Regions from separate parts of the Tepidamorphus gemmatus genome, predicted to be linked through region 2. Evidence: predicted binding sites of a transcription regulator. Region 2 holds the regulator's gene; each other region holds the start of a gene.
What was found. The regulator PhoB, encoded in region 2, activates phosphate uptake and scavenging genes when phosphate is short. The targets are predictions, from matches to a motif close to TGTCATNNANCTGTCAT.

Region 1 (4,799 bases), on a different contig from region 2:
TGCGGTCCTCGTCGCGATTGGCCTGGCGGCGACGGTTGTCTGGCTTGCGGGGGCGGCGGTCGCCGCTGCAGCGCCGTCCGCCTGGCAAACGGCGCTGGCCGAGCTGCAGTCCTGGTCGCTGGCCGCGCTGATCGCGACCGTTCCGCTGATGGCCGGGCTGCTCCTTCTGGCCATGCGCCGGACGCGCGCCCTCGCCGCGACCGCCGCCCATCTTGGCGGCCGCCTCGAGGACGCACAGGATCGCATCTGGGAACTGTCCGAGGACCTGCGACACCATCGCGATCTGCTCGACGCGCAGGGCGCGATCATCGTCCGTCGCGACCGCGAAGGCCGCCTGATCCACGTCAATGACCGCTTCTGCGCGCTGTTCGGCTTCGACCGCGCCATCGTCCTCGGCACCCGCGCGATGCCGCATCCGCTCGACGAGCCCAACCGGCCGGGGCCGATCGGCACCCCCGTCGCTGCCTTCGAGGCGCGCTACCGCACCGCCGACGGCATCCGCTGGATCCACTGGCAGGACGTCCCGGTGCGCGACGATGCCGGGCGCCTCGTTGCCGTGCAGAGCATCGGCCGCGACGTGACCGCACGCAAGGAAGCCGAGGCGGCGTTGCGGCGTGCCCGCGACGCGGCGGAAGCCGGCAACCGCGCCAAGTCACGCTTCCTCGCGGCGCTCAGCCACGAGATCCGCACGCCGATGAACGGCGTCATCGGCATGGCCGACCTGCTGCTCGACACCGGGTTGACGCCCGAGCAGGCGACCTATGCCCGCGCGGTGCGCACCTCGGCGGCAAGCCTGCTCGGCATGATCGACGAGATCCTCGACTTCTCCCGCATCGAGGCGGGCCGCATCGAGCTCGCGTCGGAACCCTTTGCCGTCGCCCCGCTCATCGAGGACGTCGCCGAGCTGCTGCAGCCGCGTGCCGAGGAGAAGGGCCTGGAACTGTGCGTCTTCGTGTCCGCCGATGTCGGGCCGGCACTCGTCGGCGACGCCGACCGGGTCCGCCAGGTGCTGCTCAACCTCGCCGGCAACGCCGTGAAGTTCACCGACCGCGGCGGCGTCTCCATCGAGGTCCGCCCGCTGCCCGGCCGACAGGGCGTCGCGATCGCGGTCCGCGACACGGGAATCGGCGTGCCGGCCGAAGCGGTCGACCGCATCTTCGAGGAGTTCGAGCAGGCCGAGGGCGGGCCATCGCGTCGGCACGGTGGCACCGGCCTCGGGCTTGCCATCTGCCGGCGGCTGGTGACGGCGATGGGCGGCGACATCACGGTGTCGTCCCGCCCCGGCCGCGGCAGTGTGTTCCGGGTCGCCCTGCCCCTTGCCCCTGCAGGTGGTCCGCAGCCGGCGAGACGCCGCCGGCTGCTCGAGGGACGCTCCATCCTGATCGCCGCCGCACAACCGCTGCTGCGCCAGACGCTAGCCGCCACGCTGCGCGAGGAGGGCGCCCGGGTCGAAGCCGTCGCCCGCGGCGCGACGCTCGCTGCCCGCCTCGCCGCTCCCTGTCGCCACGACGCGGTGCTGGTCGACCTGCCGCTTGCCGACGCGGCCGAGCCCGCCCGCTTGCCGACCATCGTGCTGGTCACGCCGGCGCGCCGCCAGTCGCTGCCCGCCCTGATCGAGGAGCGGGGATTCGCGGGCTATCTCGTCAAGCCGGTGCGGCGCCAGTCGCTTGTCACCCGGCTCGGTGTCGCCTGCGGCGCGGGCAGTGCGGCAGCGCGCGAACCGCGTTCGGGCGAAGCCATGCCGGACCCGGCTGCGGCGCGGGGCAGCCGCACCGCCGTGCGCGCCCTCGACATCCTTCTGGCCGAGGACAACGACGTCAACGCCCTCCTGACCGAGGCGTTGCTCGCGCGCATGGGACACCGGAGCGAACGGGCCCGCGACGGTCTTGCGGCCGTGGACATGTATCGGGCCGCGCGGCGGCGGCGGCGGCCGTTCCCGGTCGTCCTGATGGATATCCACATGCCCGGTCTCGACGGGCTCGAGGCCGCCCGGCGCATCCGCGCGCTCGGCGGCGAGCATTCGTCCGGTGGCCCGCTCATCGTCGCGCTCACCGCCAATGCCTTCGCCGAGGACCGCAGCGCCTGCCTTGCGGCGGGGATGGATGGTTTCCTGGTCAAGCCGCTGACCCGCGAGGCGCTGGCCGCATGGCTTGAGCCCGACTCGACGTCTGCCACGCGGTCCGCCCGGCGCTGACGCGTGCCCGCGCCGTCGCGCCGCGGCGTCCTGCACCGGCCCCCGACCGGACGGCGCACCGACCGTACGCCGCATCCCGTGAGCATGCACACCCGCCCCGGCACGGGACCCGCAGCAGCGTTCACGATTGTCACGCAACTGTCGGCGAACTATGTTTCATATCGCGAAGGAAATGGGGGCGGGACACCCCGGTTCGGGCACCGTGAGGGGACCCGTCACCTTCGGGGGGAGGCTCGCTGACAGGTGCGGCACAGGGGCCAGATGCGACTGACGGACAGGTTCAGCCCCGGCCGGCTCGTGCGGAAGTTCGGGCCTGTTGCCGGATTGACGCCGATGACCTTCGATTTCGGGCGGACCCGGCCGCCCGTTCCGGACAGTTTCGGCCGGATCGGATCGCTCGAGGTGCGGCTGGCCCGCACCGCCGCCGAGGTGCGCATGGCGCAGAGCCTACGCTACCGCGTGTTCTATCGCGAGATGTCGGCCCAGGCCGGTGCCGGTCACAAGTTCCTGCGTCGCGACGTCGACGGCTTCGACGGTCTCTGCGATCACCTGCTCGTGATCGACCATGATCCGCCGGCCGACCTGCGCCGCCGCCGCAAGCCGGTGGTGGTTGGCACCTACCGGCTGCTGCGCCAGGACGTCGCCGAGCAGTATGGCGGCTTCTACACCGCCGACGAGTTCGAGATCGCCGATCTCGTCGAGCGCCACCGGCCGCTGCGCTTTCTCGAGCTCGGACGCTCCTGCGTCCTCAAGGAATACCGCAACAAGCGTACCGTCGAGCTGTTGTGGATGGGCTGCTGGGGCTATGTCCAGCACCACGAGATCGACGTGATGATCGGCTGCGCCAGCCTCGAGGGCACTCGGCCCGATCTGCTGGCGTTGCCGCTGTCATTCCTGCACCACCATGCCGCGGCGCCCGAGGAGTGGCGCATCCGTGCCGTTCCCGGCCGCTACGTGCCGATGAACCGGATACCGGCCGAGGCGATCGACGCGCGTGCCGCGCTGCATTCGCTGCCGCCGCTGGTGAAGGGCTATCTGAGGCTCGGCGCCTTCGTCGGCGATGGCGCGGTGGTCGACCACCAGTTCGGCACCACCGACGTCTGCATCGTGCTGCCGGTCTCGGCGATAAACCCGCGCTATTTCGGCCATTTCGGCCCGCCCAGGGAACGGCTGTCCTGATCTGCCGGTGTGACCTGCCGGGCGGCGGGGCGTCGCGACCTGCCGCGCCCCGCACGTCGCCGCGCTGCACCCTCCACCCGCCGGCTGTGGGCAGCCGCCGATCTTTCAGCCGCCGATATTGTAGGCCGCGATCGACGCCATGTTGACGATGTCGGCGTCGGTCGCACCGAGGCCGACGATCTGCACCGGCTTGTCGAGGCCGACCAGCAGCGGCCCGATCACGGTCGAGCCGCCGAGCTCCTGCAGCATGCGTGTCGAGATCGACGCGGAGTGGATCGCCGGCATCACCAGGACGTTGGCCGGACCCGACAACCGGCAGAACGGATAGGCGGCCATCGCGTCGCGGTTCAGCGCGACGTCGGCCGACATCTCGCCGTCATACTCGAAATCGACATGCCGCTTGTCGAGGATCTTCACCGCTTCGCGGACGCGTTCGGAGCGCTCGCCGCTGGGATGGCCGAAGGTCGAGTAGGCGAGCAGCGCCACCCGCGGTTCGTAGCCGAGCCGGCGCGCCACGCCGGCCGCCTCCACGGCGATGTCGGCGAGTTCCTCGGCGCCGGGCATCTCGTGGATCGCGGTGTCGGCGACCAGCACCGTGCGGCCGCGCGCCAGAGCCAGCGACACGCCGATCACCCGATGGCCGGGCTTCGGGTCGATCACCCGGCGGATGTCCTCGAGCGCGATCGAGTAGTTGCGGGTGACGCCGGTGATCATCGCGTCGGCATCGCCAGTCGCCACCATGCAGGCGCCGAAGGTGTTACGGTCGGTATTGACCAGCCGCTGGCAATCGCGCCAGAGGTAGCCGCGCCGCTGCAGGCGGGCGTACAGATAATCGGCATAGTCCTTGTTGCGGCGCGTCAGCCTGGCGTTGACGATCTCGATGTCGTCGCGCGGCTCGAGCCCGAGCCCCGCCATCGTTTCCAGCACCTGCTGGTCGCGGCCGACCAGGATCGGCCAGCCGAGACCGGAATTGGCGAAGGCGAAGGCGGCGCGGATGACCGGCTCCTCCTCGCCCTCGGCGAATACGACGCGCTTCGGCGCGCGGCGGATCTTCGAGTGGATCCGCTGCAGCGTGCCGGCGATCGGATCGCGCCGGGCCGACAGTTCGGCGCGATAGGCGTCCATGTCGACGATCGGCCGTCCGGCGACGCCCGACTCCATCGCCGCGCGCGCGACCGCAGCCGGAATCGCGCTGATCAGGCGCGGATCGAACGGCACCGGGATGATGTATTCGCGGCCGTAGCGCGGCCGGTTGCCGCGATAGGCGGCCGCCACCTGATCGGGCACGTCCTCGCGCGCCAGCTGCGCCAGCGCCTTGGCCGCGGCAATCTTCATGGCGTCGTTGATGGTTGTCGCGCGCACGTCGAGGGCGCCCCGGAAGATGTAGGGAAAGCCCAGCACGTTGTTGATCTGGTTGGGATAGTCG
Region 2 (4,799 bases):
ATGACGATCGCGTCGACATAGCGCGACAGGACCCGCGCCGTGTCGCCGATCGTCTCGCCGCGGCCGAGCTGCATCTCGCTGCCGGTCAGGAAGATCGTGTCGCCGCCCAGCTGCCGCATGGCAACATCGAAGGAGACGCGGGTGCGGGTCGACGGCTTGTCGAAGATCATGGCCAGCGTTCGCCCGGCCAGCCGCGGCACGCGCCCGTCTCCGTCGGCCTTCATCCGGCGGCTGTCGTCGATGATCCGCCGCAGTTCGACGGCAGGAATCTCGCTGAGATCGACGAAATTGCGATAGGTCCGGCTCATGCGCTCGCCCTCCGCAGCGCTGCCGCGGCCTCGAGGGCGCGGCAGGCGGCATCGATCCGATCCAGCGCCGCATCGATGTCGGACGCTTCGACGATCAGCGGCGGCATCAGCCGCACGACATTGTCGCCGGCACCGACGCACAGCAACCTTTCCGCCTGCAGCGCTGCAACCAGCTCCTTGTTGGGCACACGGCACTTGACGCCCATCATCAAGCCCTCGCCTCGGACCGTCTCGATGATCCCCGGATGCTCGTCGGCAATCCGCGCCAGCCCCTGGCGGAACCTGAGACCCATTTCCCGCACGTGATCGATGAACCCGGGTTCCAGCACCACGTCCAGCACCGCATTGCCGACGGCCATCGCCAGCGGATTGCCGCCGAAGGTAGTGCCGTGCACGCCGTGCACCATCCCCTTCACCGCCTCGCGGGTCGCCAGGCAGGCCCCCATCGGGAAGCCGCCGCCGATTCCCTTGGCAAGCGCCATGATGTCGGGTTCGATGCCTGACCATTCATAGGCGAACAGCTTCCCGGTCCGGGCGACGCCGCATTGCACCTCGTCGACGATCAGCAGCAGACCGTGCTCATCGCAGAGCGCCCGAAGCGCCCGCATCGTCGCAAACGGCACCGGCCGCAGGCCGCCCTCCCCCTGTACCGGCTCGATCAGGATCCCGGCGGTCTGCGGGCCGATGGCGGCCCTGACCGCATCGAGATCGTCGAACGGCACCTGGTCGAAGCCGTCAACCGCCGGACCGAAACCCTCCAGGTATTTCGGCTGGCCGCCTGCGGCGATCGTCGCCAGCGTGCGGCCGTGGAACGCGCCTTCAAAGGTGATCAGGCGGTAGCGCTCGGGACTCCCCGAGGCATAGTGATAGCGCCGCGCCGTCTTGATCGCACATTCCAGCGCCTCGGCGCCGGAATTCGTGAAGAACACCGCATCCGCGAAGGAATTCTCCGTCAGACGTCGCGCCAGCTCCTCCTGCCCCGGCACCTGATACAGGTTGGAGACATGCCACACCCGGCCGGCCTGTTCGGTCAGGGCCTTGACGAGGTGCGGATGGCAGTGGCCGAGCGAGTTCACCGCGATGCCGCTGGCGAAATCCAGGTACTCCGTGCCATCGGCGGTGAACAGGCGCACGCCTTCTCCCCGCTCGAAAGCAAGGTCTGCCCGCGCGAATGTCGGATAGAGCGCAGACGTCACGGTCGTCGATCCTGATGCTGAAACGAATAATGCCGCCTCCCACGGCGGCATCATGCAGATCATAATATTTGCGTGGCCGACACTGTCAATTGCAGCGACCTGCTGGCGGGCGGCACACCGCGGGCCGCGGCGTCGGGCCGGCACTGTTGCATTCGCGAATCACCCCGACGCTTTCTGGGGAAATTGCTAAGGAAAGGTAAGCGCCGGGGTTGCCCGAGAGTCCGCCCATATTGTAGCCTTCAACCGTCGATATACGACATTTCGTGCGGCGGACCAGTTGAATCACCTATTTGTGGTGCAGGGGCGGGAGCTCGCCTGTCGGGCGATTCCGTCGGGGGTCCGGATTCCGTCCGCACAGACGATATGGAGCGGCGAAATGTCTTGGTCGGATGAGCGCGTCGAACTTCTCAAGAAGCTGTGGGGTGACGGCCTGAGCGCGAGCCAGATCGCCGCCGAGCTGGGCGGTGTGACCCGCAATGCGGTGATCGGCAAGGTTCACCGGCTCGGGCTCTCGGGGCGTGCCAAGGCGGCGCGACCCGCGGCGCCCCGCCAGCGCAAGGTGCGCCGACCCTCGCTGCCGCCGCGCCCGGCGGCACGTGTCATCGGCAACACGGTCCTCAAGGTCGCTCTGTCGCCGGAGCTCGACGAGGAGGTGGAGGAGGAGGTGGTCGTGCAGGTCCGCGCGCCGGCGGTGGTGGAAGAGCTGTTCATCCTGCCGGAGGAACGGGTCACGATCCTGCAGCTGACCGAGCAGACCTGCAAATGGCCGGTCGGCGATCCTGGCAGCGCCGAATTCTACTTCTGCGGTCGTCGTTCGGAACCCGGCATGCCCTATTGCGAACATCACTGCCGCATCGCCTACCAGCCGGCCGGAGACCGGCGGCGCGGACGCTGAGGCCATCGCCGCCCGCGCCGCCATTCGCACCGCCGGGCGGCGCGGACTGCCGCGGAAGGGCGGTGGCAGAAGTGACGCAGCCGCTTGAATGAGACAGGCGCGACCGCGCCGGTCGTGTGCACTTGCCGCACCGCTCGACTCGCCGTGCGCCCGTTCAGGGTGGATGGCCGACCGCGCGCCCCCCGGCTGTCAGTTGGCGGCGAACTGCTCGTTGAACGCGTAACCGGCGCCGCGCACCGTGCGGATCGGGTCGATCTTGCGGCCGCGATTGATCGCCTTGCGCAACCGGCCGACATGGACGTCGACGGTGCGCTCGTCGACGTAGACGTCACGTCCCCAGACACCGTCGAGCAGCTGTTCGCGGGTGAACACGCGGCCCGGGCTCTGCATCAGGAACTCCAGCAGCCGGAACTCGGTCGGGCCGAGATGCACCTCGCGGCCGCCGCGGCGGACGCGGTGGGTCTCGCGGTTCAGCTCGATATCGCCGGCCTGCAGCACCGAGGCGATGATCTCCGGCCGCGCCCGGCGCAGGATCGCCTTCACCCGCGCCATCAGTTCGGGCAGCGAGAATGGCTTGGTGACATAGTCGTCGGCGCCGGTCGCCAGGCCCCGGATGCGTTCGCTTTCCTCGCCGCGCGCGGTCAGCATGATGACCGGCAGGTTTGCCGTCTCGGGCCTCGCCCGCAGCCGGCGACACAGCTCGATTCCCGAGATGCCCGGCAGCATCCAGTCGAGCAGCACCAGATCCGGCGTCACCTCTCGGATGCGCGTCTCCGCCTCATCACCGCGGCCGACCGACTCGACGGCATAGCCCTCGGCCTCGAGGTTGTAGCGCAACAGCAGCGTCAGCGGTTCCTCGTCCTCGACAATCAGGACCTTTGCATTCCTGGCCATGTGCGTCCGCTCAGTCATCGGTCTGCGGCAGATCGGCGGTGGCGAAGCTGGACTGGTCCATCTTCGGCCGCTTCTCGAGCAAGGGTTCGCCGCGCACCAGATAGGCCACCGTTTCGGCGATGTTGGTGACGTGATCGCCGATCCGCTCGATGTTCTTCGCCGCGAACAACAGATGCGTGGCGAAGGTGATGTTGCGCGGATCCTCCATCATGTAGGTCAGGAGCTCGCGGAAGATCGACGTGTACATCACGTCGAGTTCGGCATCGCGTCCCCAGACCTCCAACGCCAGATCGACATCGCGGCGGGCGAAGCTGTCGAGCACGTTCTTGAGCTGCTCGAGCGCAATCTGGCTCATGTGGTCGATGCCGAGCACGGTCTGGCGCGAGCCCGGCTCGGACTGCACGGCAACCGCCCGCTTGGCGATGTTCTTGGCCAGATCGCCGATCCGCTCCAGATCCGACGAGATCTTGATCGCCGCCATGATCTGGCGCAGGTCCAGTGCCATTGGCTGACGCTTGGCGATCATCAGGATGGCAAGGTCCTCCACCTCGCGCTCGAGCCGATCGATCTCGTCGTCGGCCGCGATGGTGCGCATCGCCAGCGCCTGGTCGCGGCGGTTGAGCGCCGTGATGGCGTCGGTGAGCAGCTTCTCGGCATGGCCGCCCATGCGGCTGATCATCAGCGAAAGCTTCTGCAGTTCCTCATCGTAGGACGAGACGATGTGTTCGGTCATGGTCCTCTCCTGCGCCGCCCGGGAGGATGGCGTTGCCTCAGCCGAAGCGGCCGGTGATGTAGTCGTGGGTGCGGGTGTCCCTGGGATTGGTGAAGACATGCTGCGTCGGCCCCACCTCGACCAGGTTACCCAGATGGAAGAACGCGGTGCGCTGCGACACCCGCGCGGCCTGCTGCATCGAATGGGTGACGATGATGATGCAGTAGTTGGCCTTGAGCTCGTCGATCAGCTCCTCGATGCGGGCCGTGGCGATCGGATCGAGCGCCGAACAGGGTTCGTCCATCAGGATCACCTCCGGGTTGACGGCGATCGCGCGGGCGATGCACAGGCGCTGCTGCTGGCCGCCCGACAGACCGGTGCCGGGGTCGTCCAGCCGGTCCTTCACCTCGTTCCACAGCCCTGCCTTCCTGAGGCTCGCCTCGACGACTGCATCGAGCTCGGCCTTGCCGCGCGCAAGGCCGTGGATGCGCGGGCCGTAGGCAACGTTGTCGTAGATCGACTTCGGAAACGGGTTCGGCTTCTGGAACACCATGCCGACCCTGGCGCGCAGCTCCACGACATCGAGGCTCGGCTCGTAGATGTCGCGTCCGTCGAGCGTGATGCGGCCGGTAACGCGCGTCCCGTCGATCGTGTCGTTCATCCGGTTGATGCATCTGAGGAACGTCGACTTGCCGCAGCCCGACGGGCCGATGAAGGCGGTCACCGACCGCTCCGGAATGTCGATCGAGACATTGAACAGCGCCTGCTTGGCACCGTAGAAGACGCACACGTCG
Region 3 (4,799 bases), on a different contig from region 2:
CAACCACGAGCACTCTCCGGATAGAGGCGCAGCCGGTCCGCCGGCAGCGCGAACGACACTTCCGTGCCCTCCTGCAACGCCATCTGCCGCGCCCGTGCGATCGGCAGGTCGATCCGGATGCCCGCCTCGCCGGTGCCGGTCCGGTGCAGCCCAAGCCGCACGAAGGAGCCGAGGAACTCGATCCAGGCAATCTCGCCGGCAACGACGTTGCGGCCGTGCTGCGTGCCCAGCTCGATGTCCTCAGGCCTGATCGCGACCGTGACAGGTGTACCCGTCGGGATGCCGTCCTCGTCGCAGGCGAGTTCGGCGCCATAGGCATGGAGACGACCGGGACCGGCCATGACACCCGGCGCGAAGTTCATGGTGCCGATGAAATCGGCGACGAAGGTGGAGGCCGGCGTCGCATAGATCTGCATCGGGGAGCCGACCTGTTCGATCGTGCCCTGGTTCATCACCACGATCCGGTCGGCCATCGTCAACGCTTCCTCCTGATCGTGGGTGACCATGATGGTGGTGATACCGAGGGTGCGCTGCAGCTTCTTGATCTCGAAACGCAGGCGGGCGCGAACCTTGGCATCGAGCGCCGACAGCGGCTCGTCGAGCAGCAGCAGGCCGGGCGACGGCGCCAGCGCCCGCGCCAGCGCGACGCGCTGCTGCTGGCCGCCGGACAGCTGCGCCGGGTACTTCTCCGCCTGGTCGGTGAGACCGACGAGATCGAGAAGTTCGTCCACCCGTCGCCGGATGTCGGCGCGCCGCAGACCGCGGTTCTCGAGGCCATAGGCGACGTTGCGGCGGATCGTCAGGTTGGGGAACAGGGCGTAGGACTGGAACACGATGCCGAAATCGCGTTCGCCCGGCGGCAGCGCCGAGATGTCGCGGCCACCCTGATGGATGCGCCCTGAAGTCTGGATGTCCAGGCCGGCTATCGCCCTGAGCAGCGTCGTCTTGCCGCAGCCCGACGGGCCGAGGAAGCAGACGAATTCGCGGTGCGCGACCTCCAGCGAAACGCCCTTCAGCGCGGCGAACCCGCCAAAGCGCTTCGTCACGTTCTCGATGGCCAGATAGGGGCCGTCATGCGGTGGCGCGACGGAGTAGGCCGTTTGTCCGGGAGCGGCTGGTGGCATCGTCTCATCCCCCTTCCCTGCCCGGGCCGCTGGGCCATGCTTCGCTGCATGCAACCCCGGCATCCGCCGCAGCGCCAGGCAGGCCGCGAGCACTGTCGACAGACAGGTCCCGGACACAGGCAGCGCGGCATCCGGGGGCCTGTGCTGCGCCGGGTCAGCGACCCGACGTCCGCTCAGGGCGCAGAACCGTCATTTCGGCTGTGACTTTCCGTCGTAACGCTTCTGCCACTCCTCGAGGATGCGGGCGCGGTTCATCGCCGCGAACTCGAAGTCGTTGTCGATCAGCATCTCGGTGAAATTTGCCGGCAGCCCCTCGAGCGGCTTGGCGATCCCGTCGACGGCGACGATAGCGTAGCCCTCGTTGTACATGCGCATGGCATCCTCGCTGATCGCCCAGTCGATGAGCGTCTGCGCCGCCTCCAGGTTTGGCGTGCCGCGCACGATCGCTGCCGCCTCCATGTCCCAGCCGACCCCTTCCTCGGGGATGACGATCTCGATCGGCGCGCCGTCGGCCTTGGTGCGCGCCGCGCGGTACTCGAACGAAATGCCGATCGGATACTCGCCGGCACCAGCCATCCGGCACGGCGCGGAGCCTGAATGGGTGTAGACCCCGATGTTCTCGTGCAGTTTGTCCATGTACTCCCAGCCGCCCTCCTCGCCGAACAGCTGCAGCCAGCTGGACACGTCGAGGAAGCCGGTCCCCGAGGAGTTCGGGTTCGGCATGACGATGGCACCCCTGTAGACGGGATCGGTCAGATCGGCCCAGCTCTTCGGCAGCGGCAGACCCTTCTTCCCGGCCTCGACGGTATTGAAGCAGATGGCGGCAGCCCACACGTCCATGCCGACCCACTCGGGCGGATTGGCAGGATCGCGGAATCTGGGATTGAGCTTGTCCAACCCCTTGGGCGCGTAGGGCTCAAGCATGCCCTCCGCCTTCATCAGCATCAGCGATGTTGCAGCCAGTCCCCAGATCACGTCCGCCTGCGGGTTGTCCTTCTCGGCGAGCAGCTTGGCGGTGATGATGCCGGTCGAGTCGCGCACCCAGTTGATCCTGATGTCCGGATGGGCCGCGTTGAACTTCTCGGCATAGGCGGCGAGCTGGTCCGCCTCGATGGCGGTATAGACGGTAAGTTCGGTTGCGGCATGCGCGGCTTCTGACAGGCCGAGCAGCAGCGCGGCACCGGCAAGCAGCCGGAACGGTTTACGGGTTGTCGTCAAGGCAGCCTCCCGATCATCTGAAAGCACAGGCCGCGCCGGAGGGTCTTCGCGACGGGCTTGGACGGACGATAGGGAGCGCGGACGACAGGCAGGCGACGATTGCATGAACGATGCATGACAGTGGCGCGGCGATCGCTGCGGCATTGGACAGGTGCCTGCCCCAAGCGGCAGATCGTGACCGGCCGTCACCGATCACCGATGGCGGGCGCCACTCTGTCGCCGCGATCAGGCGCGGTGTGCTATCGGGAGATGGATCGGCCGATCGTCAAGGCGCGCGCCGGACAGCCCGACGTGCCTGTCGAAATCCGAAACCGGCGGCCCCGCGTCGACGTGTTCGCCGATCGCTGCTACCTGAAGCGGGTCGCCGAGAAGATCTATGCGAAGGATTTCGAGCTGTTCGGCTACTGAACGGCCCTCGGCACGATCGGCACCGCTGCCCACGCCCCCAATTTGATCCGGACGAAACCGGCGATCTTGGCAGTCCCTTACAGGAATGGTGGGCGCACATGGACTCGAACCATGGACCCGCTGATTAAGAGTCAGCTGCTCTACCAACTGAGCTATGCGCCCGCCGAACGCGGCCGTCGCAGCCTTGCGGCTGCGGCGTCGAGGCGGGATATAGCAACGTCGGCGCGCCGCGTCCAGATATCCGCGTCCGTTTTCCGCCAGGTGCGTGGCCGCGATGACCGCCGCTGCCGCCATGTTCATCCGACGCGGCTCGCACCCCGGGGCAAGCGACCCGCGAGGCTGGCGGCGATGCAGTCCGCCGTCGCCGGATTGCAGGCGACCGGAACATCGTAGAGCGCCGCCAGCCGGATCAGCGCCTTTACGTCCACATCGTGCGGCATTGCCGTGAGGGGGTCGATGAAGAACACCAGCGCGTCGATCGTCTCCTCCGCGATCAACGCCCCCATCTGTTGGTCTCCGCCGAGAGGTCCGCTTCGCAACCGCCGGATCGCCAGATCGGGATGCGCCTCCAGCAGCGCACCGCCGGTCGTACCGGTCGCGACCAGCTGGTGCGGCGCCAGCACCGCGTGCCAGCGGCCGACCCAGGCGACCATCGCCGGCTTCTTGCTGTCATGGGCGATCAGCCCCACAGTCAGGCGGGGCGGGGGCGGTGACGTGTCAGCCATCGTCGTCTCCAGGTGCGGTCGGTGACGGCCACGGCAAAGCGCGCCGGTCAACGACATGCGAGATCGGGCCGACAGCATGGTGCAGCTCTACCGCCAGGGAAAGGATTCGCTGATGACCAGCCTCGGCCGATTGCGCAACCACATCGGCGGTGAACACGTGGAAGGCTCGGGCAGCCTGTTCGAGACGATCAACCCGACGACCGGGCTTCCGCTCGGGGAGGCGCGTTCGTCGCTGGAAGCCGACGTCGATTCCGCCGTTCAGGCAGCCGCAGCGGCTCAGCGTCAATGGATCGCAATGCCGCCTGCCGAACGGGCGCGGGTCCTCCACCGGGTGTCGCAGCGCTTGCGCGACAAGCGGATGGAGCTGGCCCGGCTGGAGGTTCTCGATGCCGGCAAGGCGATCCAGGAGGTTCCGGCTGCCGACATCGATTCGGCTGCCGACTGCTTCGAGTTCTTCGCAGGCGTGCTGCAGGCCGCCCATGGCGAGCATATCGATCTGGGGCCATCGGCCTTTGCCTATGTGCGGCGCGAACCGCTGGGCGTGGTGGCAGGAATCGGAGCCTGGAACTATCCGATCCAGATCGCCAGCTGGAAGACCGCCCCCGCGCTCGCCGCCGGCAACGCGATGATCTTCAAGCCGAGCGAGCTGACACCGGTGTCGGCGCTGGCACTGTCGGAGATTGTCGCAGAGGCGGGCGCTCCGCCCGGCCTGATGAATGTGGTGCTCGGTGCGGGGGAGACCGGTGCCGCGCTTGCCGCCCACCCGGGCGTTGCCAAGATATCACTGACCGGTTCGGTGCCGACCGGCACAAGGGTCATGGCGGCGGCAGCCGAGACACTGAAGCATGTGACGATGGAGCTCGGCGGCAAGTCGCCGCTGATCGTCTTCGAGGATGCCGACCTCGACGACGCGGTGTCCGCCGCGATGCTCGGCAATTTCTATACGCAGGGCGAGATTTGCTCGAATGCGACGCGGGTCTTCGTCCACCGTCGCCTCCATGATGCCTTCCTCGAACGGGCGATCGCCCGGACCGAGGCGATCAGGGTGGGTGATCCGCTCGACCCCGACACGCAGATGGGGCCGCTCATCTCGCAGGCGCATCTGGAGAAGGTGCTGGGCTATGTCGAGGCCGGCCGCGCCGAGGGCGCGCGGCTGGTCACCGGCGGCGGTCGCATCACCGAGGGGCCGCTGGCCAGCGGCTGGTTCATGCGGCCTGCAATCTTCGCCGACTGCACTGACACGATGAAGATCGTCACCGAGGAGATCTTCGGCCCGGTAATGAGCGTCATGACCTTCGAGACCGAGGAGGAGGCGGTCATCCGC

Region 1: the regulator PhoB is predicted to act here: its motif matches at 2,323-2,339, upstream of olsB (l-ornithine N(alpha)-acyltransferase).
Region 3: the regulator PhoB is predicted to act here: its motif matches at 2,446-2,462, upstream of EDC22_RS15020 (putative 2-aminoethylphosphonate ABC transporter substrate-binding protein).

Annotation. Positions count from the first base shown of each region.
Region 1 covers NZ_SMAK01000003.1:278,780-283,578, forward strand. Annotated here, with positions in the region: gene EDC22_RS06730 (PAS domain-containing hybrid sensor histidine kinase/response regulator) at 1-2,194, shown strand, start outside; gene olsB (l-ornithine N(alpha)-acyltransferase) at 2,528-3,373, shown strand; gene EDC22_RS06740 (NADP-dependent malic enzyme) at 3,479-4,799, opposite strand, start outside.
Region 2 covers NZ_SMAK01000001.1:62,411-67,209, reverse strand. Annotated here, with positions in the region: gene argF (ornithine carbamoyltransferase) at 1-308, opposite strand, end outside; gene EDC22_RS00310 (aspartate aminotransferase family protein) at 305-1,555, opposite strand; gene EDC22_RS00305 (GcrA family cell cycle regulator) at 1,881-2,399, shown strand; gene phoB (phosphate regulon transcriptional regulator PhoB) at 2,589-3,293, opposite strand; gene phoU (phosphate signaling complex protein PhoU) at 3,304-4,026, opposite strand; gene pstB (phosphate ABC transporter ATP-binding protein PstB) at 4,064-4,799, opposite strand, start outside.
Region 3 covers NZ_SMAK01000011.1:4,489-9,287, reverse strand. Annotated here, with positions in the region: gene EDC22_RS15025 (putative 2-aminoethylphosphonate ABC transporter ATP-binding protein) at 1-1,124, opposite strand, end outside; gene EDC22_RS15020 (putative 2-aminoethylphosphonate ABC transporter substrate-binding protein) at 1,314-2,342, opposite strand; gene EDC22_RS15015 (hypothetical protein) at 2,541-2,750, shown strand; tRNA gene EDC22_RS15010 (tRNA-Lys) at 2,837-2,912, opposite strand; gene EDC22_RS15005 (methylglyoxal synthase) at 3,047-3,475, opposite strand; gene betB (betaine-aldehyde dehydrogenase) at 3,531-4,799, shown strand, end outside.